Regions from separate parts of the Nocardia sp. NPDC051321 genome, predicted to be linked through region 2. Evidence: riboswitches for the same ligand, from Rfam matches in the RefSeq annotation. Region 2 holds a riboswitch; each other region holds the start of a gene.
The links. A riboswitch is a leader RNA that binds a small molecule or an ion and turns the genes downstream of it on or off. The one in region 2 is predicted to bind S-adenosylmethionine.
Positions count from the first base shown of each region.

Region 1 (7,887 bases), on a different contig from region 2:
GCTGGAGGTCGAACGTAGGCTCAGCGCAAGGACATTCGCGTCGTTCCACTGCCGCGCGCCCTGCGCCGTCGCGGCATCGCCGCAGAGGGCCGCGCGGATGCCCGCGACCTTGTTGGCGGCGATCGAGGCGCCGGTTCCGGTCCAGCAGCACACGATGCCCTGGTCGGCGCGGCCCTGGGCGACATCGCGGGCCGCCGCTTCGCTTGCCCAGGCCCAGTCGTCTCGTTCGGACTCCGCGAGCGCGCCATGTGGAAGCGTCTCGTGTCCGCGCCGGGCGAGCTCCTCGATCAGCTCCTGTGCCACTCCGACGCGTTCGTCCGCAGCTACCGAGATCCGCATACCCCCAGCTTAATTCCGCATATCCACACCATTGACAGCATGCTGTCAAACATGACAGGATGCTGTCATGATCACGAGAACAGTTCACGTTGCCATCTACAACACCTTCGCCGACTGGGAGATCGGGGCACTTACCGCGCACATCAACCGGACCACCTGGCAGCGAGAGCCGGGCACCTGGCAAACGAAAACGGTTGGGCTGACCACAGATCCGATCACCACGCTCGGCGGCATGCGCATCGTGCCGGAGCTGGCACTGGCCGATCTCACGCCCGCCGAGAGCTCGATGCTGATCCTGGCCGGTGCGGACACGTGGGAGGGTGACGAGCTCATGCCGTTCGCCGCCAAGGCGCGGGAGTTCCTCGACGCGGGCGTGCCGGTCGCGGCGATCTGCGGCGCGACGCTCGGGCTGGCCAAGGAAGGCCTGCTCGATACCCGCAAGCACACGAGCAATGTCCGAGAGTTCTTGCTCTACAGCGGATACGCGGGCGCCGACAACTACGTCGAGGAGCCGGCCACGACGGATGGCGATCTGATCACGGCGAGCGGCACCTCGCCGTTCGAATTCGCCCGCGAAGCGCTTGGCCGGCTCGGCGTCTACGAGCCGCATGTGCTCGACGGCTGGTACCGGCTGTACGGGCACTCCGATCCGGCGGGCTGGGCCGTGCTCGCCGAGTACGAAGCGCGGCGATCCGGCGCGCACGTCTGATGCGGAACGAGCAGGAGCTGTTCGCCACGGCGGCCATCACGTCATTCCGATTGAACGGCCAGTTCCTCGCGATCGCCGAGGAACTGGCCCGCCCTGCCGGTCTCACCGCCGCCTGGTGGCAGGTGCTCGGCGCGGTGCTGACCGAACCGCTGCCAGTGGCGGGCATCGCCAGGGACATGGGGATCACCCGGCAAAGCGTGCAACGCATCGCAGACCTGTTGGTAGACAAGGGGCTTGCCGAATATCGGACGAACCCCGCGCACCGGCGCGCGAAACTCGTCGCGGTGACGGACGCGGGGCTCGCGGCGGTGCGGCGGATCAATCCGCAACACGCGGTCGTCGCCAAACGTTTGCTGGACGAGCTCGGCTACGAGCGGTTCGCCGCGACCGTCGACGCCCTCACCGCGCTATCGACGGCACTGGACGCGATCACCGAGTGATCAACGGCTGAGGGATTTCGCGGTGCCTCAGCCTGCGAACGGCTCTTTGGTCCGCCCGACCAGATCGGCGACGGAGTCGAGCACCATCGTCGGCCGGTAGGGATACGCCTCGACCGACGCACGGGTGGAGATGCCGGTGGTGACCAGGATGGTGCGCATGCCCGCCTCCAACCCGGAGATGACGTCGGTGTCCATCCGATCACCGATCATCACCGTCGACTGCGAGTGCGCGCCGATCCGGCGCAACGCCGAACGCATCATCAGCGGGTTGGGCTTGCCGATGTAATACGGATCGCGCCCGGTAGCGCGGGTGATCAGCGCGGCAACCGAGCCGGTCGCGGGCAGCGAGCCGTCGCGGGACGGGCCGGTCGGGTCGGGATTGGTCGCGATGAAACTCGCGCCCTTCTCGATCAGGCGGATCGCGGTGGTGATCGCCTCGAAGGAATAGTTGCGGGTCTCGCCGAGCACCACGTAGTCCGGGTTGCTGTCGGTGAGCACATAGCCGATCTCGTGCAATGCCGTGGTGAGACCGGATTCGCCGACCACATAGGCGGTTCCGTTGGGCCGCTGCTCGTCCAGGAAGGTGGCGGTGGCCAGCGCGGAGGTCCAGATCGCTTCCTCCGGAATGTCGAGTCCGGTGTGGCGCAGCCTGGCCTGCAGGTCGCGCGGGGTGCGGATGGAGTTGTTGGTGAGCACCAGGAACGGGGTCTCGTTGGCGCGCAGCTCGGCGAGGAACTCGTCGGCGCCGGGCACCAGTTGGTCCTCGTGCACCAGCACACCGTCCATGTCGGTCAGATAGGACAGGATCGGTTCATCAGTCACCAGACAATTGTCCCACTAGAGACACAGCCGGACGGAGTCCGTCCGCAGACCGCGCATGGCCGGAGCGAATGCGGAGGTACGCCTACCGGACACGTTCCCGGGGTAAGTCCGACGCGATGCGACCCTTCGCACACCTTCGGGTGCCGCTGACTATGGTCGAAGACGGCCATAGGACGCGCGTCGGGCAGTGCGTGTGCGATCGCCGAGCGCGGGAACGTCCGCGGGCTCGCGGCGGTTGCAGCAAGACGTGACCGCGGCGTGCCTGCGGCCGACAACGGTGTGCGGGAATGCCCGCACCACAGGTGTGCAGCGAAGCGACAGGAGTGGCGCACATGGGTGAGCTAAAACTCGGATACAAGGCGTCGGCGGAACAGTTCGGGCCGCGCGAACTGGTGGAGATCGCGGTGCTCGCCGAGGAACACGGCCTCGACAGCGCCACGGTGAGCGACCACTTCCAGCCGTGGCGGCACAAGGGCGGGCACGCGCCGTTCTCGCTGGCCTGGATGGCGGCGGTCGGTGAGCGCACGAAGCGGATCCAGCTCGGCACCTCGGTGCTCACGCCCACCTTCCGCTACAACCCGGCCGTGATCGCGCAGGCGTTCGCCACCATGGGTTGTCTGTACCCCGACCGGGTCATGCTCGGCGTTGGCACCGGCGAGGCGCTCAACGAGATCGCCACCGGATACAAGGGCGAATGGCCCGAGTTCAAGGAGCGTTTCGCGCGGCTGCGCGAGGCGATCGAGCTGATGCGCGCGCTGTGGACCGGCGACCGCGTCGACTTCGCCGGTGAGTACTACAACACCGTCGGCGCGTCCATCTACGACGTGCCCAAGGGCGGCATCCCGGTATACGTCGCCGCGGGCGGACCGCTGGTCGCGCGCTACGCGGGCCGCGCCGGAGACGGCTTCATCTGCACCTCTGGCAAGGGCATGGACCTCTACACCGAGAAGCTGATGCCCGCCGTCGCCGAGGGCGCCGCCAAGGCAGGCCGCACCGTCGACGACATCGACCGGATGATCGAGATCAAGATCTCCTACGACACCGATCCCGAACTGGCACAGGAGAACACCCGCTTCTGGGCCCCCCTGAGCCTCACCCCCGAACAAAAGCACAGCATCACCGACCCCATCGAAATGGAAGCCGCCGCCGACGCCCTGCCGATCGAACAGATCGCCAAACGCTGGATCGTCGCCAGCGACCCCGACCAAACCGTCGACCTCATCAAGCCCTACCTGGACGCCGGCCTCAACCACCTGGTCTTCCACGCTCCCGGCCACGACCAACGCCGCTTCCTCGACCTCTTCCAACGCGACCTGGCCCCCCGCCTCCGCGCCCTGGCCTGACCCCACAGACCATCCACACGTCGCACAGGGACTGAGCTGCCTGTGCGACGTGTGGGCGTCGACCTGCTGTGATCTGTGTGGAAAATCCGCTAGCTGAGGGCGTGGTCGAGGTCGGCTAGGAGGTCTTCGACGTCCTCTAGGCCGGTGGAGATGCGGAGGACGCCGTCGGAGAGGCCGATGGTGGCCCGGCCTTCGGGGCCCATCGCGCGGTGGGTTGTGGTGGCGGGGTGGGTGATCAGGGATTTGGCGTCGCCGAGGTTGTTGGAGATGTCGATGATGCGCAGGCGGTTGAGGACTTCGAAGGCGCGCTTCTTCGCCTCGTGCGCGGGAGCGTTCAGTTCGAAGGTGACCACGGTGCCGCCTGCGCTCATCTGGCTGGTGGCCAGGTCGTGCTGCGGATGTGATTGCAGGAACGGGTATTTCACCCAGCTGACCGACTTGTCGGCCTCCAGGAAGCGGGCGATACGCAACGCCGATTCGGTCGAATGACGCACGCGCAGCGGCATTGTCTCCAAACCCTTTAGCAGGGTCCACGCGTTGAACGGGCTCAGGGCCGGACCGGTATGGCGCATCAGGGTTTTCACCGGGCCGTCGATGTAGTCCTTCGCGCCGAGGATGGCGCCGCCGAGCACCCGGCCCTGGCCGTCGATGTGCTTGGTGCCGGAGTAGACGACCACGTCGGCGCCGAGTTCGAAGCCGCGCTGCAGCAGCGGGGTGGCAAAGACGTTGTCCAGCACCACCTTCGCGCCCGCGGCGTGCGCGAGCTCGGTGACCCGGCGCACGTCGACGAGGGTCTGCATGGGATTGGCCGGGGTTTCGAAGAACACCGCCTCGGTGGGCACGGACAACGCCTGCTCCCACTGCTCGAGATCCTCGCCGTCGACGAAGACGGTCTCGATGCCCCAGCGCGGCAGGATCTCGTTGCACACCACGAAGCAGGACCCGAATAGGCTGCGCGCGGCGACAAGCCGATCACCGGCCCCGAGCAGCGCACCCAAAGCGGTGAATACCGCGGACATTCCGCTCGCGGTCGCGAAGCACGCCTCGGCGCCGTCGAGCAGCCGCATCCGCTCCTCGAACATGGCCACCGTCGGGTTGCCGTAGCGGGAGTAGACGAAATGCTCCACGTCGCCGGTGAACGCGGCCTCGGCGGCCTCCGCGCTCTCGTAGACGAAGCCCGAGGTCAGGTAGAGCGCCTCGGAGGTTTCCTCGAAACCGGAGCGGCGCAACCCGCCGCGCACCCCGAGGGTCGCGGGGCCGACGCCATCGGGCAGCGGCTTGTCGAACGCACCACCGGTAATCACGACTGCCTCCCTGCGCCGCACCCCACAAACGCGGACCTACAGCACGTGCTCATGACTGCCGCCAGGGCAAGCCGAGGGCACGCCAGCCGGTTCCGCCGCGATGTCCGTCGGCGTCGACCGGTCCTTCGAAACCCTCGAGCACGTTGTACGAGGTGCCGAACCCGGCCTGCGTCGAGGCGATCGCCGCGCCGATGGAGCGCTGCCCCGAGCGGCAGAGGAAGATCACCGGGGCTTCGGGATTGTGCCCGTCGAGCGCCGTGACCAGCTGCTCGGTGAACTCGCCGTTGCGCGTGCCGGTCGAGTCGACCCACTCGATCAGCACCGTCGGGCGCTCGATCGAACTGGTGTCGGGCACGCCGACAAACTTCCATTCGGCCTCGGTACGCACGTCGACCAAGACGGCTTCGGGGTTGTCTCGCAACAGATCCCAAGCCTGCTGCGGGGTGATGTCACCGGCATAACTCATTTGGACCCTCCTAGAATCCGCACTTGCCGCGCTCGGGTTTGACGCGCGGCCAGGTCGTCACCCGGAGCACCCCACCGCGGAGGAGGGTTGCCGACCAGTATTGCCGGGGCTTGACACTGGTTCTCATGACCTTCTGCTGAGATTGCCTGGACTGGGGTCACCCTGTCAAATGGCTGCTCACGGTATGAGAATGCTCAATTACAGACCAGCCATTTGTCGCCGGATCTGGTCAGGTTCCAGGTGGAAGTCTGCTCATCGCCGTCGACCTTGGTGGTGACCGTCGCCTTCGCCCGATCGCCGTCGACCTGCGGATCATCGAGTTTCGTGATTTCCACAGTCTTTCCGCCGCCGGACCGCCCGGCAAGTGGGGACCGTTTCGGATCGAAGCCCTGGCAGCCAGCGCCTGGTGGGGGCACCAAGTCGGTGTTGTTAGACCCCTCGACGAAGTTGCGCACCGCGGCGGTGATCCGGTCCGATTCTGTGACATTTTTCTCAGCGGGCGACAGCACCCCGCCGAGCACGATCGCGCCGAGCACGAGCACCGCGACAACAGCCGCGGCGACGAACGGTGCCACGGAACGCTTGTCGGTCTGGTCGACCTTGATGACTTCGTCCTCCGCAGGTGACTGCTGATCGCTCATGCCACGATGATCCCTGGTCGGCGGCGTTATCCGGCGCGCACCCCCGCACCGCCGCGCCGCAGGCGACGAAGGTTGTTGTGCCGCGCGGGGAATCAACGGCGCGCGAGCGGATAACCCAAGAGCGCACGTCGGCGGCATCCGTTCAGTTCACGCACCGCCGGGGGCGACTGCACGCACCACCGATAGAATCGCGAGACTGCGGCCTGCTGTCATAGCCGCGGCTGGGGTGGCCACGAGCCGACAACTCCAGCGTCCGCGCCGCCAGGTGCAACCAGCCAGCGCGTAACTTAGCCTAGGCTAAGGAAGACGCCGTAATTTGTTCTCGACCATAAGGGTGCGCGTAAAAGATGACCGAACAGAGTGCAGCTAACCGCCCGCTCCGCATCGCCATCGTCGGCGCCGGACCGGCCGGGATCTACGCCGCCGACGCGCTGATGAAGTCCGACGCCGAGGTCAGCATCGACCTGTTCGAGCGCATGCCCGCGCCGTTCGGGCTGATCCGCTACGGCGTCGCGCCGGACCATCCGCGCATCAAGGGCATCATCACCGCCCTGCACAAGGTCCTCGACAAGCCGCAGGTACGCCTGCTCGGCAACATCGACTACGGCACCGACATCACCCTCGATGACCTGCGCACCTTCTACGACGCGGTGATCTTCTCGACCGGCGCCAACGCCGACCGCGCGCTCGGCATCCCCGGCATCGGCCTGGACGGCTCCTATGGCGCGGCCGACTTCGTGTCCTGGTACGACGGACACCCGGACGTGCCGCGCACCTGGCCGCTGGACGCGGAGAAGGTCGCCGTGCTCGGCGTCGGCAATGTCGCCCTCGACGTGGCCCGCGTGCTGGCCAAGACCGGCGACGAGCTGCTGCCGACCGAGATCCCGCCGAACGTCTACGCGGGCCTCAAGGCCAACAAGGCGCTCGAGGTGCACGTGTTCGGCCGCCGCGGCCCGGCGCAGGCCAAGTTCACCCCGCTGGAGCTGCGCGAGCTGGATCATTCGCCGACCATCGAGGTCATCGTCGATCCCGAGGACATCGACTACGACGAGGGCTCCGAGGCCGCGCGCCGCCACTCCAAGCAGGTCGACATGATCGCGAACACGCTGGAGCAGTGGGCGATTCGCGACGTCGGCAACCGCCCGCACAAGCTGTTCCTGCACTTCTTCGAGTCGCCCTCGGAGATCCTCGGCGAGGACGGCAAGGTCGTCGGCCTGCGCACCGAGCGCACCCAGCTCGACGGCACCGGCAACGTCAAGGGCACCGGCACCTTCAAGGAATGGGACGTGCAGGCGGTCTACCGCGCCGTCGGTTACCTGTCGCAGAACCTGACCAACCTGCCGTTCGACGACCAGGCGGGCACCGTGCCCAACGAGGCGGGCCGGGTGATCGGCGACGAGAACGCCGACGGCGCCGACCGCTACGTGCCCGCCACCTACGTCACCGGTTGGATCAAGCGCGGCCCGGTCGGCCTCATCGGCCACACCAAGGGCGACGCCAACGAGACGGTGGCCTGCCTGCTCGACGACAGCGCGAACTTCACCCCGGCCGCGCAGCCGGAGCTGGACGCCGTCACCACGTTCCTGGAGGGCAAGGGCATCCCCTTCACCACCTGGCAGGGCTGGTACCGCCTGGACGCGCACGAGCGCTCGCTCGGCGAACCGGAGGGCCGCGAGCGCGTCAAGGTCGTCGAGCGCGAGGACATGCTGCGGGCCAGCGAGCCGCACAAGGTCTAGACCGACGCGCTGTTACCTCCACGACAGCAGAAAAACTCGTACTGAGGCATTCTGTACAGGTGTTCGATGCCCATCTCCACATCTTCG
Region 1 covers NZ_JBITEM010000004.1:572,454-580,340, reverse strand. Annotated here, with positions in the region: gene ACIA8C_RS12365 (RpiB/LacA/LacB family sugar-phosphate isomerase) at 1-339, opposite strand, end outside; gene ACIA8C_RS12360 (type 1 glutamine amidotransferase family protein) at 407-1,048, shown strand; gene ACIA8C_RS12355 (MarR family winged helix-turn-helix transcriptional regulator) at 1,048-1,488, shown strand; gene ACIA8C_RS12350 (HAD-IIA family hydrolase) at 1,516-2,274, opposite strand; gene fgd (glucose-6-phosphate dehydrogenase (coenzyme-F420)) at 2,643-3,653, shown strand; gene ACIA8C_RS12340 (O-succinylhomoserine sulfhydrylase) at 3,743-4,957, opposite strand; gene ACIA8C_RS12335 (rhodanese-like domain-containing protein) at 5,007-5,423, opposite strand; SAM riboswitch class IV at 5,438-5,554, opposite strand; gene ACIA8C_RS12330 (hypothetical protein) at 5,618-6,064, opposite strand; gene ACIA8C_RS12325 (FAD-dependent oxidoreductase) at 6,412-7,800, shown strand; gene ACIA8C_RS12320 (amidohydrolase family protein) at 7,860-7,887, shown strand, end outside.
Region 1: it holds a riboswitch for S-adenosylmethionine, as region 2 does, so the genes downstream of both, ACIA8C_RS12335 (rhodanese-like domain-containing protein) here and ACIA8C_RS26275 (bifunctional o-acetylhomoserine/o-acetylserine sulfhydrylase) in region 2, are expected to answer to the same signal.

Region 2 (7,887 bases):
GTGACGCTGGTCATCGCGGTGGCGATCGTGTTCGTGGCCCAGGACCGGTGGCGCCGAGGCGCACTGTTCTTCGGCGGGGCGACCCTGCTCGCCGCGGCGTTCCGCCTGTGCCTGCCGACCGCGCGGGTGGGCTTGCTCGCCGTGCGCAGCAAGCCCTTCGACGTCGGCGCGCTGACCCTGCTCGGGTCCGCCATCGTCTTCATCGCCGCCACCATCAACACCCTCGGCGTAGGCTAGTTCCCGGCAGCCGCGGGCAGCGTTGGTGCGCAAGGGAATACGGGGTACTGCTCGGTGAAAACCGCCCGTTCGCGAGGGCGCCGACCTGGGTGCGGCGGGGTGGCGTCGCTGTAACCGACGGCGACCAGGACCGCGATGGCCAGATCGTCGCGATCGCCGATACCGATGGCCTGCTTGATCAGGTCGGGGTCCCAGCCATTCATCGGAGCCGAGGACAGGCCGACGCTGGTGGCGGCGAGCATGACGTAGGTGGCCGCGATCATCGCGTTCTTGACTGCGTTCTCCCGGAGTAGCCCGCGTTCCCGCAACGAATGGAACTCGTTGCGCGAGTGGAACATCGCCTCGAACTCCGCGTTCCACGCCCCGTTGCGCCCGGCCAGTTCGGCGATGTCGGCATTGCTGTCCTGCCAGGCCGTCGGATCGGCGACGAAGACCAGAACGACCGGCGCCTCCAGCGGCTGCGGCTGGCCGAACGCGGCCTTCGACAGCGCCTGCCGCCCGGATTCACTGGTGACCACGACGATCGAGCGATCCTGCATGTTCCATGCGCTCGGCGCCTGCACCGCCAGGTCCAGTAGCTCATCGATCAGCTCCGGTGCTAGGGGATCGGGCCGGAAGTGGCGGGTGGTGCGGCGGGCGCGGATCGCGGCGGGAACCGAAAGTGTCTGTATTTCCATAATTCTTACTATCGGAGAGTGGCGCTCTAATAGGAAGAGGGCACTAAAAAGTGCGTTACACTCGCGAAGGTGCGCACGCTCATCGAGGGTTCCGGCCTGCCCGCCGACATCTACTCGGCAAAATGTCCCACCCGTCAGGTGCTCGACCGGATCGCGGGCAAGTGGACGGTACTGATCGTCGACGCCCTGGCCGACGGCACCATGCGCTACACCGACCTGCACAAGCGCATCGAGGGCATCTCGCAGAAGATGCTGACGCAGACCCTTCGCGAGCTGGAGAACGACGGATTCCTCACACGCACCGTGCATCCCACCGTTCCGCCACGCGTCGAGTACACCCTCACCGATCTCGGCCACAGCCTGCGCACACCCATTGCGGCACTGCGTGATTGGATCGAATCCAACATCAACCTGATCGAGCAGGCGCGCCGCTCGGGGTGAGCCCGCCACGGCGGATTTCGCTGCGGTAGAACCAATTCGGTGAACCGCTCGCCGCACCCCTCGATGCGGCGGGCGAATCCCGAAACTCAGGCAGGCTCAGCGACCAGCGCGGCGCGCCCGGATCGACTGCCGTACAACGCACGTGCTTCCGTCGGGGTGATCGTCTCCGGCCGGGTCGGCGGCTGCGCGTTGATGTGCTCTTTCAGGATCTGTCCCGCCATCGGCGCGATGAACGGCGCGGCGACCAGTAGCCCGAACGAGTTGAACCGGCTGAATCCCCAAACCAGCACCTTGGCGGGCAGTCGAACCGCGAGATCGACGATGCCCCACCGATCGAAACGCCCGAGCTTGCGCATCCACTTCGGCAGTGTCGACACCGACGCCAGCGAAAGCAGCCTGCTGCCAAGGAAATACGAGATGCCCGCGCCATTGCGCGGTGAGGTCCACAGCAGATGGTGCATGCCTTCCTCGGCCCGCTCGGAGGTGCACAGCCGCGGCCGGACCCGCTCGTAGTACTCGCGCACCTCGGCGCGCGAGCGCGGCACATCCTCGGGCTTGCAGGTCTGCAGCTCGGCCGCGATCGCGCATTCCTGCCAGAAGCGCGTCTCCTCTTCCTTGGTCAGTCCGGGCCCGAACATTTCGTAGGCCTTGAGCACCGAGTGCCAGCCGGTGATGTGGATCCACAGCTGGGTGTCCGGGCTGTTCGCGCTGTAGCGGTTCCCGCTGATCGGTTCGATGCCGGTCATCGGCGCGTGGATCTGCATCAGGTGCTCGGCCGCCTGGATGGCGGTGCGCCCGTCGGCGATCGCGGCGATCAGGAAGTAGGAGAAGGTGTGATCGAGGCGCTTGCGCGGGTCGCTGTAGATGCCGCGCGAGTCGGCGACGGCCGCGGTGAGGTACGGATCGAAGTGCTCGAGCACGACGGCCCGCTGGAAGCCGATGACCGCGGTCGGCGCGGTCCAGACCTTCCAGCTGGGCGAATCGGGGCCGAAGAACCCGTAGTCGTCCCGGCGCAGGGTGGTCGGATCGAAGTGCATCACATGCTCCTTTGCGGTGATCGCCCCGGCACCGGGGGTGAATACAACGCAACCGTAGCAATTGCTGGCAATGAATACAACGGATGCGTAGCATTTGTGTCGGAGGGGATGCGGGATCGAGATCGGAATGCTGTCAGGATGGACCGCATGGAGGTGCAGCGGCAGTGACGACATCGCGTACCGCGGCGGACAAGCCGCGCAGGCGCTACGCGCCACGGCTGCCGCCGGAGCAGCGCCGAGCCCAACTGCTCGACGCCGCCTTCGCGGTGCTGAGCCGGGCGGAACTGCACGAACTGAGCATGGAGGCGGTCGCCCAGGAGGCCGGCGTCGGCAAGCCGGTGCTCTACACCGTCTTCAAGACTCGCGCCGAACTCGTTGCGGCACTGCTGGAACGGGAGCGCGAACGGGGCCTCGAGCAGGTCGCCGAGACCATGCCGACCGATCTGATGGGCGCCGACCCGGTCGTCGCCGCCTCGGCCACCGTTGAGGCGTTCGTCGGTGTGGCACTGGAGAATCCGACCCGCTGGCGGCTGATCCTCGCCGGACCTGGCAATGCCCCCGACGAATATCGGGAGGCATTGCGCAAGTCCCGCGCGGGCATATTCGACCAGGCCGAGGCGCTGGTCCGGATCGGCACCGCGCTCGAACCCCGTTGGGCCGGAGTGGATTCCGTTCTGCTCACCAACTCGCTGCTACAGGTCGCCGAGATGCTCGGCAGGCTGGCGGTCAGCGAGCCCGACGAATACCCCCGCGAACGCCTGCAGGGATTCGTCCACGCCATCGTCGGCCTGCTGGTCGGCGCCCCCGCCGACGACTGATCGTGCGCGGCGAAACCGCTGCGCACGAGGTGGATTCAGTTAGCAGGCTGACGGCTCTGCTGCGCCAGCCGCATCGTCTCGGTCAGCAGCTTGGACACCGCCGCGGCCTCGGTGAGGAAGCCGTCGTGTCCGTCGCGCGAGTGCACGACCTCCAGTCCGTCGCAGCCAGGCAATCCCTCGGCGAGTTCCTGCTGCGTGCGCAGCGGATACAGCCGATCGGAGTCGACGCCGCCGACCACGCACGGGACCGGCGTCGCGGCCAGCGCCGCTCGTACGCCGCCGCGTCCGCGCCCGACGTCGTGCCGGTTCATCGCCTCGGTCAGCAGCACGTAGGTGCCGGGATCGAAACGCCCGCAAAGTTTGTCGGCCTGGTGGTCGAGGTAGCTCTGCACCGCGTACCGGCCGCCGCGCCACGGATCCTCGGCGCCCTGCGCGCTGTTCTCGAACCGGTGGTCCAGCTCGTCCTCGGTGCGATAGGTCAGGTGCGCGATCCGCCGGGCGATGCCCATGCCGGCCATCGGCGCGCGATCGGTGTCGTGATAATCGCCGCCCTGCCAGTCCGGATCGGCCTTGATGGCCGCGATCTGGGTGGTCTGCGTGCCGATCTGGTCGGCGGTGGCGCGGGCGCCGACGGCCAGCACCAGCGCGGAGCCGACCCGGTCCGGCGCGCCGACCATCCACTCCAGCACCCGCATGCCGCCCATCGACCCGCCGACCACCGCGGCGAGCCGCTCGATGCCGAGCCGGTCCATCAGCGCCGCCTCGGCGGACACCTGGTCGCGGATGGATATCTCCGGAAACCTTGCGCCCCAAGGCTTTCCGTCGGGCGCCAGCGTCGAAGGGCCGGTGCTGCCCTGGCAGCCGCCGAGCACGTTCGTCGCGATCACACACCACTCGTCGGTGTCGAGCGGACAGCCCGGCCCGACCATACCGTCCCACCAGCCGGGCAGCTGATGAATGTCGTCCGGGTGGCCGACCACGTGCGAGTCGCCGGTCAGCGCGTGCTCGACCAGCACCACGTTGTCCAGCGAGGGGGAGAGCTCGCCCCACCGCTGCACCGCGAGGTGCACCTGCGGGATGACCGTGCCGCTTTCCAGCTTCACGTCTCCGATGGCGATGATGCCGAGCCGCCCGTCCGGGGGTGGCAGGGCCACCCCGGACGAACGGGCGAAACTCGGTTCGGTACTCACCGTCACGTCGCCGCCGCCGCGAAACCGGCACGCAGGTCGCTCAGAATGTCCTCGATTCCCTCGATGCCCACCGCCAAACGGACCAGACCCGGGGTGACACCGGCGAGCAGTTGCTCGTCGGGCGTCAGCTGCGAATGTGTGGTCGACGCGGGGTGAATCACGAGGGAGCGCACATCTCCGATGTTAGCCACATGGCTGTGCAGGGCTAATCCGTCGACGAACTTCTTGCCCGCATCGACACCACCGCGAAGTTCGAAGGCGACGATCGCGCCCGGCCCCTTCGGTGCCAGCCGCTTGGCCCGCTCGTACCAGGGCGAAGTCGGCAGACCCGCGTAGATCACCTTCGTGACGTCGGGCTGGGTGGTCAGGAATTCGGCCACCGCCTTGGCGTTGGCGACATGCCGATCGACCCGCAAGCTGAGCGTCTCGATGCCCTGGCTGATCAGAAACGCGTTGAACGGCGAGATCGCCGAGCCGAGATCCCGCAGCAACTGCACGCGCGCCTTGAGCGCGAAGGCGGGCGCACCGAGGTCGGCGAACACCGCACCGTGGTAGCTCGGGTCCGGGGTGGTGAAGCCGGGGAAGCGCGGCTGTCCCTGCGCGTCGGTCACCGTCCAGTCGAAAGTGCCGCCGTCGACGAGCACACCCGCCACCGCCGAACCGTGCCCGCCGAGGTACTTGGTCGCCGAGTGCACGACGATGTCGGCACCGTGCGCCAGCGGCTGGATCAGGTACGGCGTGGCGACGGTGTTGTCCACGATCAGCGGCAGCCCGGCGTCGTGCGCGATGGCGGAGATACCGGGGATGTCGAAGATGGCGCTGCTCGGGTTGGCGATGGTCTCGCCGTAGAACGCCTTGGTGTTCGGCCGGATCGCGGCCCGCCACTGGTCCAGGTCGTCGGGGTCGTCGACGAAGGAGACCTCGATGCCGAGCTTGGGCAGCGAGTAGTGGAAGAGGTTGTAGGTGCCGCCGTAGAGGTGCGGGCTCGACACGATGTGATCGCCCGAGGTCGCCAGGTTCAGGATCGCGAACGTCTCCGCGGCTTGTCCGGAGGCCAGCAGCAGTGCGGCGACACCCCCTTCGAGCGCGGCGACGCGCTGTTCGACCACGTCCTGGGTGGGGTTCATGATCCGGGTGTAGATGTTGCCCGGCTCGGCGAGGCCGAACAGCGCCGCGGCGTGATCGGTATCGCGGAAGGCGTACGAGGTGGTCTGATAGATGGGCAGGGCCCTGGCACCGGTGGTGCCGTCTGGTGCCTGGCCCGCGTGCACCTGCTTGGTCTCGAAGGACCACTGCGCGGTGGGATCGATATCGGCCGCGGGCAGGGTGGAATTACTCATGAGCTTTGCTCCAAAGAAAAGGTTGTTCGCCAGAACTAGGGGGTTATCGGGATTTAGGCGAAGGACAACAACACATTTCGGGAACCTCCTGAAAGCGCGCTTGCTCTCGACCTTCGAGAGCCCGGTCATCACCCGGAGCACCCCACCGCTGCTGGAGGGTTGCCGTCCAGCAAGCCGGGGCTTCGCGCTGGCACTCATGACCTGAGGGCATCATAACCGGCCGTCGAGCGGCGGCCGAATTCTGTCCTCGAACTCAGCCGGAAGCGCTGGTCCGCGCGCCGCCGCAGACGCGGAAGAACTCCTTGAACGCGGCGGTGAAGGAGTTCCGGCCTGCCGTGGCGGCCTCGTGCAGATCGTCGTAGTCGAACATGCTCTCGCCGCACTCCATGGCGAGGTGACCGATGAGCTGCCAGGTGCCGAGGATCAGCCGCACCGGCAGTGCGCAGGGTGTGCTGCCGAGCCGTTCGGCGACCACCTCAGCGATGGCGATGTTCTTGTTGTCGGCGTGCTCGATGCTGCGCGCGCTGACCGAGGGACTGCTGCGCACGATGCGCTGCATCTGCTGGAATTGCCGGAAGGAGACCGGGCCGCCGCCGGGTTCGCTGACGGCTCGGTCGACGACCTGCAGGAACGCCGTGCGCAGCGATTCCAGTTCGTTGCCGGTGACCGGGAGCTGGCGCAGGGCCGCCGCCACCGCCTGGCCGAAGTCCTGAATCGGACCGAGGACGATGTCCTCTTTGCTGTCGAAGTACCGGTTGATCGTGCGCGGCGACACGTCGGCCGCATTGGCGATTTGCTCGACCGTCGTCGCGTCGAAACCCTGTGCCTCGCACAGGTTCAGGCCGATCTCGATGATCCGCAACCTGGTCTGCTGCTTCTTGCGTTCGCGCAGGCCGGGGTTGGCGTTCGGCGCGGCGCTCGCAGGGGTCTGCGCTGCGGCACTCGCGCCCGTCGGCGTCGGTGACTCGAGCATGCTCCCACCTTATCGAAACCCAGCGTTTTCGTGTCATTAACCGCCAAATGTCGCATCACGACATTTTTCGCTTGACGCCAATTGGCGCCTACTGACAGGATAGCCACCGAGTTCGAAGTGATGAGGAGATGACCGTGACCGACACTGCGCAAGCGGTAGAGATATCTGAAAAACGAGGCGGTTCGGCCCGCTGGTTCGCCCTCGGCGTGATCGCATTAGCCCAGCTCATGGTGGTTCTGGACGCCACCATCGTGACCATCTCGCTGCCGTTCGCGCAGGCTGATCTCGGCATCAGCGACGGCAACAAGCAGTGGATGCTGACCGCTTACACGCTGATCTTCGGCGGCCTGCTGCTGCTCGGCGGTCGACTGGCCGACTACCTGGGCCGACGCCGGATGTTCATCATCGGCCTGGTCGGCTTCGCCGCCGCGTCGGCACTTGCCGGTCTCGCGCAGAACGGCGCGGAGATGTTCGCTGGGCGCGCGCTGCAGGGTGCGTTCGCGGCGTTGCTCGCACCGGCGGCGTTGTCGCTGTTGTCGGTGACCTTCACCGAGGCGCGCGAGCGGGCCACCGCATTCGGCGTGTTCGCGGGTATCTCGGCCGGTGGTGCCGCGCTCGGACTGATCGCCGGTGGCGCGCTCACCGAGTACGCCTCGTGGCGCTGGTGCCTGCTGGTGAACACCCCGATCGCGTTGCTCGCCTTGCTCGGCGCGCTGGCGTGGGTGGTCAAGGACGTGCCGGCGCCGCGTACCGGCGGCTACGACGTGCCCGGCGCGGTCACCGTGACGCTCGGCCTGATCGCGATCGTCTACGGCTTCAGTCGCGCCGCCGAGGACGGCTGGTTGTCCGGCAGCACCCTCGGCCTGCTCATCGCCGGTGCCGCGCTGCTGATCGCGTTCGTCGTCATCGAACGGCGCTCGGCCAATCCGCTACTGCCGCTGCACATTCCGGGCGAGATCAACCGTGGCGGCGCGTTCCTCGCTGCGCTGCTTGTGCCGATCGCCATGTTCGCGATGTTCCTGTTCCTCAGCTACTACTTCCAGATCACCCTGGGCTACTCGTCGCTGAAGGCCGGTTTCGCGTTCCTGCCCTTCCCGGCCGGCATCGCGATCTCCGCGGGCGTCACCAGTGCGCTGCTGCCGAAGCTCGGCCCGCGTCCGCTGATGGTGGCCGG
Region 2 covers NZ_JBITEM010000011.1:105,672-113,558, forward strand. Annotated here, with positions in the region: gene ACIA8C_RS26245 (DUF3017 domain-containing protein) at 1-237, shown strand, start outside; gene ACIA8C_RS26250 (nitroreductase family protein) at 234-914, opposite strand; gene ACIA8C_RS26255 (winged helix-turn-helix transcriptional regulator) at 984-1,355, shown strand; gene ACIA8C_RS26260 (oxygenase MpaB family protein) at 1,442-2,392, opposite strand; gene ACIA8C_RS26265 (TetR/AcrR family transcriptional regulator) at 2,557-3,210, shown strand; gene ACIA8C_RS26270 (homoserine O-acetyltransferase) at 3,246-4,406, opposite strand; gene ACIA8C_RS26275 (bifunctional o-acetylhomoserine/o-acetylserine sulfhydrylase) at 4,403-5,740, opposite strand; SAM riboswitch class IV at 5,832-5,942, opposite strand; gene ACIA8C_RS26280 (TetR/AcrR family transcriptional regulator) at 5,994-6,713, opposite strand; gene ACIA8C_RS26285 (MFS transporter) at 6,842-7,887, shown strand, end outside.

Region 3 (7,887 bases), on a different contig from region 2:
GTCGAAGATGCCGCGCGAACGCTCGGCGTCGAGGTGGGCGCCATCACCTCCGCGCTGGTCTTCCTGCTGGACGAGGATCCTGTGCTGCTCCTGGTCTCCGGCGCGCACGAGGTAGACCTCGAATCCACCGGAAAGCGCCTCGACGGCACCCTCACCCCGGCCCCCGCCGAAATGGTCCGCGAGGTCACCGGCCAGCCGATCGGCGGCATCGCCCCCGTCGGCCACCCCACCAACCTCCCCACCTGGGTAGACACCGCCCTATCGAACCATCGCGAGGTATGGGCCGCAGGCGGCCACCCGAACACAGTGTTCCGCACCTCTTTCCACGAACTGGTCCGAATAACCGCAGGCCTCCCCCTGGACGTCGACTAACCCAGCACATCACCCCAGCCAGTCTTTTTCTTTAACCCACCGCCACCACTGATCTCGCAAGCACATGGGTAACTCACCGGGCACGGGCTAATCCACCCCCATCGATACCGCCAGTCGCCAACGTCACTCTCACGCCACCCAAGTCTGGCCTAAATACCCGGAGAGGCGGGGGAGCCGGGACAGCGTAGGTTTGGGTGGGTGACCGAAGCAGAACGGCCCGCCACGGATTTCCAGGTCCCTGATGATCTGAGCGGGATCACCGCCGAGCAATTCCGCGCCTCGATGCGCCACTATCCGGCGGGCGTCACCGTTGTCACGCTGAACTCTCCGAACGGCCCGATCGGCTTCACCGCGACGTCTTTCGCGTCGCTGTCGCTGGCGCCTCCGCTGGTGTCTTTCAACATCGCGCACACCTCTTCCAGCCTGACCGCCCTGCTCGATGCCGAGTCCGTCGTCATTCATTTTCTCGGCGAACACCAGCACGACCTGGCTCAGCGCTTCGCCCGCACCGCCGCGGACCGTTTCACCGACCGTTCGCTGTGGACCACCCTCGACACCGGCGAACCGGTCCTGCACGGCACGCCCATCTGGCTGCGCGCCACCATCCACCAGCTGATCCCCCTCGGCGACCACACCCTCGTCGTCGGCCTGGTGACCCGAGTCCACGACAACACCAACGAAACCCCCGCCGCCGCTCCCCTGCTCTACTACAACGGCCGGTACCACCGCCCGACAAGGCTCGGCGACTGAGCCGAGGCCGGGCGACCGCTGTTGCCGGACTAGCCGATCAGGCAGGGAGCCGCGCCGGTCGGGGCTTCGGAAGTGAACGGGCGGGTTTCGGGGGTGGGGTTCCAAAGACCCTGTGTGGCGGCGTAGTTCCAGGCCGGGCCGGTGCGCACGAGGGTGCCGACGGCTTCGATGAGCCGGTCTACGTCGGCGAGGGTGGTGCCTAGGCCGATGCTGGCGCGGAGCGCACCGTCGAGGTCGAGGCGGGCGAGCAGCGGGTGCGCGCAGAAGCGGCCGTCGCGGACGCCGATGCCGTGTTCGGCGGAGAGGTAGGCGGCGACGTGGCCGGGGACGAAGCCGTCCAGGGTGAAGGCGACGATGCCGACGGTGTCGGGTGCGTCGTTCCAGATACGCAGCAGGTTGACGCCGGGGATGGCGGCGAGGCCGTCGCGCAGCCGGTCGGCCAGGCGGTGTTCGTGCGCGGCGAGGGTGTCGGCGTCGATTCGACTGAGCGCGTCGCAGGCGGCGGCGAGTGCGGCGGCGCCGAGCACGTTGGGTGAACCACCCTCGTGCCGTTGCGGCGCGGGCGCCCATTCGGCGCCGGCGGTGGTGACCTCACGGACCGCGCCGCCACCGGCCAGGTAGGGCTGCGCGGTGTCGAGCCAGTCGCGGCGGCCGACCAGCACGCCCGCGCCGAACGGCGCGTACAGCTTGTGCCCGGAAAACGCGAGGTAGTCGATGCCGGTGTCGCGCAGGCTGATTCGCCGGTGCGGCGCGAGCTGGGCGGCGTCGACGAGGATGCGGGCGCCGCACTGGTGGGCGATGGTGGCCAGGCGCTCCAGCGGCAGCACCTCGCCGGTGACGTTGGACGCGCCGGTGACCGCGAGCAGCGCGGCGGGCTTGCTACACAGCTCGGCGACCAACCGCCCGACGGTCTCCTCGACGGTGGCCGCGGCCTGCACGACGCGGCGGCCGTGCCTGGTCCACGGCAGGAAGTTGGCGTGATGCTCGATGTCGAGCACCACGGTGTCGCCGGGCACGCAGGACGCGAGCAGATTCAGCGAGTCGGTGGTGTTGCGGGTGAACACCACCACCTGGTCGTCGGTCGCGTCGAGGAAGCGCCTCACCGAACCACGGGCCGCCTCGTAGCACTCGGTGGAGATCCGCGAGGCGTAGCCCGCGCCGCGGTGCACGCTTGCGTAGAACGGCAGCAGCTGCTGCACCCGGTCGGTGACCTGGGCCAATGCCGGTGCGCTCGCGGCGTAGTCGAAGTTGGCGTAGGTGGTCGTCCCGCCCTGGACGAGGGGCACCTGGAGGTCGTCACCGGATACCCTGGCGAGGGGGGCAGAGCTTACCCACCCCGCCGGCTCCGCCGTCTGCCGTCCCCTAGCGTTCTGGCTCACCACAGCAGTCATCACGAAAATCCCGTCGGCTCTGGGACCCGCAATCAGACGATTCGTCGAGTCCGCGCTTGCCGCACCCGGTCGGGTGTCAGCCCGGTCGTCACCCGGAGCACCCCACCGCGGAGGAGGGTTGCCGACCAGCAAGCCGGGGCTGAACGCTGGTACTCATGACCTGTTCCGAGATTGGCAGATGCCCCCCGGCGCTGTCAACCACGGCCACGGCGCGTGTGTCGGCAGGCAATAAAGCGTTGCCAATTCGGCCGTGCTGGGTTCACATCGTGAGGTGTCACTTTCGCTACTGATCAGCTTCGTCGGCCTGTGCGTCCTGCTGGCGCTCACGCCGGGGCCGGATTCGTTCCTGGTGCTGCGGTTCTCGCTGGTCGACGCGCGACCGGGCGTCGCGGCCGCGATCGGGTCGTCGCTGGGCGGGCTGCTGTGGGCGGTGGTGGTCGCCGCTGGTGTCGCCACGCTGCTCGAGCAGTCGGCGACGGCGTACCGCGCGCTGAAGCTGATCGGTGGAATCTACTTGGTGTACTTGGGTATTCGCGCGCTGCTCGAGCAACGACGGCAGCGCATCGCCGGCCGGGAATCCGACGGCGCCGACGGCCTCGCGCGGGCGGGCGGCGGCTCCCGCGCATCGGTTCGCTCGGCGTTCACCGCAGGCGTCGTCTCGTGCCTGTTCAACCCGAAAGTCGGGCTGTTCTATCTCGCCGTACTGCCCCAGTTCCTGACCGAGGTCACCTTCGCCAACACCCTCGCGCTCGGTGCCGTCGAATCGTCGATTGCGGCGGTCGCGATGGTGCTCTTGGCGCTGGCCGCCTCTCGTGCGGTCGCGCTGCTGCGCCGTCCGCGGATCCGGGACCGGCTCGAACTGGCCGGCGCCGCCATCCTCGCCGCGCTCGGCGTCGGCACCGCCGCCTCCGCGGCGTGACCCGAAACGCACTGAGCTGCAAGATCACCAGGCCGATGAGGGGAATCACACCGGGTTGAGCACGCCGGTTCAGCGACCGCCCAGCGAACCCACCGGGTAACCCGCCCACCAGGCCTTGCTTCGGCGTGCCCGGCAGAAATCGCCACGACCTGCAACAACCCCGTCCGCGATCTCCCGAGCGGCAGCCGCGGCGGTGCGCAACAAACGTCGACAACCCCGAGTACCGTGGACAACTGGTCACCAGGGCGTTTGCCAACTGGTAACCCAGCTATGACACAAACAACACCAGGGAAGTGCGAGGCAGGTCGAATGGGAGGTGGGCAGGGCGTCATGCTCCAACCACAGGTTGATGTGACGGTTGACCCACTACGCCGGACCGCGCACACGCCGCAGGCCCGGACCCTCGTCGACATCCTGACCGCGACCGCGCTGACCCATCCAGACGCACCCGCCATCGATGACGGCCAGATGGTGCTCAGCTACCTCGAACTCGTCGTCGAGATCGAGAAGACCATGGCCAGGCTCACCACGGCGGGCGTGCGGCCGGGCGACCGAGTCGGCGTTCGGATGCCGTCGGGCTCCCGGGAGCTCTACCTGACCATCCTCGCCGTCTTGTACGCGGGCGCCGCGTATGTGCCGGTCGACGCCGACGACCCGGACGAGCGAGCCCAGCTGGTCTTCGGCGAGGCTCAGGTCACCGCGATCGTCACCGCGGCGGGCATCGAGACGACACCGGCGGGAATCCGTGCCGCAGCGGACAATCCGGCCGACGCGAGCACCAGCACGCTGCCGACCCCCACCGACGACGCCTGGATCATCTTTACCTCGGGCTCCACCGGAACGCCGAAAGGTGTTGCGGTGACTCATCGCAACGCCGCCGCGTTCGTGGACGCCGAGGCTCGCCTCTTCCTGCCGGACGCCCCGATCGGCCCCGGCGACCGGGTGCTCGCCGGACTCTCCGTCGCCTTCGACGCCTCCTGCGAGGAAATGTGGCTGGCCTGGCGCAACGGCGCCTGCCTCGTCCCCGCCCCGCGCGACCTGGTCCGCACCGGTGCCGATCTCGGTCCGTGGCTGGTGCGGCGCGAAATCAGCATCGTGTCCACGGTGCCGACGCTGGCCGCCACCTGGCCCGCCGAGGCGCTGGACGCGGTCCGGCTGTTGATCTTCGGCGGTGAAGCGGTGCCGCCCGAACTCGCCGAACGACTTGCGGGGAACACGGCCGCGCGAGCGACGGGCCCGGAGGAGGTAGCGCAGCGTAACCACGGAGGGCACCGCGAACGCGGCGAATCCAACGCCGATTCGGATCGTGAGGTGTGGAATACCTACGGCCCCACCGAGGCAACCGTAGTCGCCTGCGCCGCTCTGCTCGACGGCACCTGGCCCATCCGGATCGGGCTGCCGCTGGACGGCTGGGACCTCGTGGTGATCGACGCGGCCGGAAACCCGGTGGCCGAGGGCGAATCCGGCGAACTGGTGATCGGCGGCGTCGGCCTGGCCCGCTATCTCGATCCCGCGAAGGACGCCGAAAAGTACGCGCCGCTGCCCTCGGTCGGCTGGGACCGCGCCTACCGCAGCGGCGACCTGGTCCGCAACGACAGCGCGGGCCTGGTCTTCCTCGGCCGCGCCGACGACCAGATCAAGCTCGGCGGCCGCCGCATCGAACTCGGCGAGATCGACAACGCGCTGCAGCACCTGCCCGGCGTCACCGGCGCCGCCGCCGCGATCCGAACCACCAAGGCGGGCAACAAGATCCTGGTCGGCTACCTCACCGGCACGGGCCCCGAATTCGACACCAAAGCCGCCAGAGCCCAACTCGCCGAACAGCTTCCGGCGCCGCTGGTGCCCAGGCTCGCGGTGGTCGATGAGCTGCCGACCCGCACCTCCGGCAAGGTCGACCGTAACGCCCTACCGTGGCCGCTGCCGAACAGCACCGACGACGACGCCGACAACGATCTCACCGGCACCGCGCAATGGGTTGCCGGACTGTGGGATTCGGTGCTCGGCGGCGAGGTCACCGACCTCGACGCGGACTTCTTCGACCTGGGCGGCGGCTCGCTTGCCGCGGCCCAGATGGTGACCGCGCTGCGCGCACGTTATCCACAGATCACCGTCGCCGACCTCTACGACCACCCCCGCCTCGGCGCGCTGGTGGAACTGCTGGAGCAGAGCACACCGGCCGTCGCGGTCGAGGAGCGCGTCGTGCGACCGACGCCGCTGCGCGCGCAGTGTGTTCAGGTGCTGGCCACCATTCCGCTCACCACACTCACCGGCCTGCAATGGCTCACCTGGCTGGCCATCGTCGGCAATGTCGCGGGCTGGTCCGGCTCACTGCCGTGGCTGCCACACCTGTCCTGGTGGTGGACCCTGGCGGCGTTCCTGCTCTTCATCTCACCGCCCGGCCGGATGGCGATCTGCGTGGCCGGTGCCCGGCTGCTGCTGCGCGGCGTCGAACCAGGCCGGTATCCGCGCGGCGGCCCGGTGCACCTGCGGCTGTGGGCGGCGGTGCGCCTGTCCGAGGCCAGCGGTGCCGAAAACCTCTCCGGCGCACCATGGATGGTGCCGTTCGCCAGGGCGCTCGGCGCGAAGATCGGCAAGGGCGTCGACCTGCACACCCTCCCGCCGGTCACCGGCATGCTCGAACTGGGCGACGGCTGCAGCGTGGAGCCCGAGGTCGACCTGTCCGGCTACTGGATCGACGGCGATGTCGTGCACATCGGCCCGGTCACCGTCGGGCCCGGCGCCGTGGTCGGCTCCCGATCGATCCTGTTGCCCGGCACCAGAATCGGCAAGAACGCCGAGGTCGCGCCGGGCTCCGCGGTGTCGGGCAAGATCAAGGCCGAGCAGGAGTGGGCGGGCTCGCCCGCCGCCAAAATCGGTAAGGCGCAACACCGCTGGCCCCGGCACACGCCCGACCGAGCGGCACACTGGGTGGCGATCTTCGGCGTCACCTCGATGGCCTTGGCCGCGGTACCGATCCTCGGACTCGGCGCTGGCGGCCTCTTCATCGCCTGGTTCATCCGCGACACCCGCACCCTCGCGGGCGGTTTGGGCCGCGCCTTCGCGATCCTGCCGGTCGCCACGCTGCTCAGCCTCGCGGTCTACGCGGCGATCACCATCATCTTGGTGCGACTGCTCAGCTTCCGGTTGCGGGAGGGCTATCACCCGGTGCGCAGCCGGACGGGCTGGCAGGTCTGGTCCACCGAGCGGTTGCTGGATTCCGCGCGCACCTTCCTGTTCCCGCTGTACGCGAGCCTGCTCACGCCGATCTGGCTGCGTCTGCTCGGTGCGAAGATCGGCCAGGGCGTCGAGGCGTCGACGGTGCTGCTGCTGCCCAAGTTCACCACCGTCGCCGACGGCGCGTTCCTGGCCGACGACACCATGATCGCCAGCTACGAACTCGGCGGCGGCTGGCTGCGCATCGGCGAGGCGAAGGTCGGCAAACGCGCCTTCCTCGGCAACTCGGGCATGACCGCGCCCGGTCGGCGGGTGCCGAAAAACGGTCTGGTCGCGGTTCTTTCGGCCGCGCCGTCCAAGTCGAAGGCAGGCTCGTCCTGGCTGGGCAGTCCGCCGGTGCGCCTGCGCCGCGCACCGGAAAGTTCGGACACCGCACGCACTTTCGATCCGCCGCCGAAGCTGCGCATCGCGCGCGGCATCGTCGAAACCTGCCGGCTGTTCCCGGTGTTGGTGACCTTCGCCATCGGCCTCGGCGTACTGTTCACCCTCGCCTGGCTCGCGCAGAGCCTCGGCCATCTGCCCGCCGCGCTGCTCAGCGGCCTGGTGCTGCTGGCCGCCGGTGCGATCGCGGGCGCGACTTCGGTCGCCGCGAAATGGTTGCTGGTCGGCCGGATCGGGGCGGAAGAACATCCGCTGTGGAGTTCGTTCGTGTGGCGCAACGAGGTCTCCGACACCTTCGTGGAAACCGTTGCCGCGCCGTGGTTCGCGCGCGCCGCGACGGGTACACCGGTGCTGAACCTGTGGCTTCGCGGACTCGGTGCCAAGATCGGCCGCGGGGTATGGTGCGAGTCCTATTGGCTACCGGAGGCGGACCTGGTGACACTCGGTGACGGCGCGACCGTGGAACGCGGCTGCGTCGTGCAAACCCATCTCTTCCACGACCGCATCATGTCCATGGATACGGTCACCCTCGGCGCGGGTGCCACCCTCGGCCCGCATTGCGTCGCGCTGCCCGCCTCGACCATCGGCGAGGGCGCGACCATCGGCCCCGCCTCGCTGGTCATGCGCGGCGACACCGTTCCCCCGTCCACTCGCTGGTGGGGCAACCCGATCGCGCCTTGGTTCGGAGGCGACCCGGGAGCGGCCCGCTGATGCCGGAGAAGTTCTACGAAGCACCTATCGACGAATACCTGCCGCAGAACGGAAATCGTGGCTACCGGATATCGCGGTACGAGCTCGACCTCACCTACCGGGTGGCCAGCAACCGGCTGGCGGGCCGCG
Region 3 covers NZ_JBITEM010000006.1:264,938-272,824, forward strand. Annotated here, with positions in the region: gene ACIA8C_RS16145 (YbaK/EbsC family protein) at 1-372, shown strand, start outside; gene ACIA8C_RS16150 (flavin reductase family protein) at 571-1,122, shown strand; gene ACIA8C_RS16155 (aminotransferase class V-fold PLP-dependent enzyme) at 1,152-2,513, opposite strand; SAM riboswitch class IV at 2,561-2,674, opposite strand; gene ACIA8C_RS16160 (LysE family translocator) at 2,785-3,432, shown strand; gene ACIA8C_RS16165 (Pls/PosA family non-ribosomal peptide synthetase) at 3,763-7,758, shown strand; gene ACIA8C_RS16170 (M1 family metallopeptidase) at 7,758-7,887, shown strand, end outside.
Region 3: it holds a riboswitch for S-adenosylmethionine, as region 2 does, so the genes downstream of both, ACIA8C_RS16155 (aminotransferase class V-fold PLP-dependent enzyme) here and ACIA8C_RS26275 (bifunctional o-acetylhomoserine/o-acetylserine sulfhydrylase) in region 2, are expected to answer to the same signal.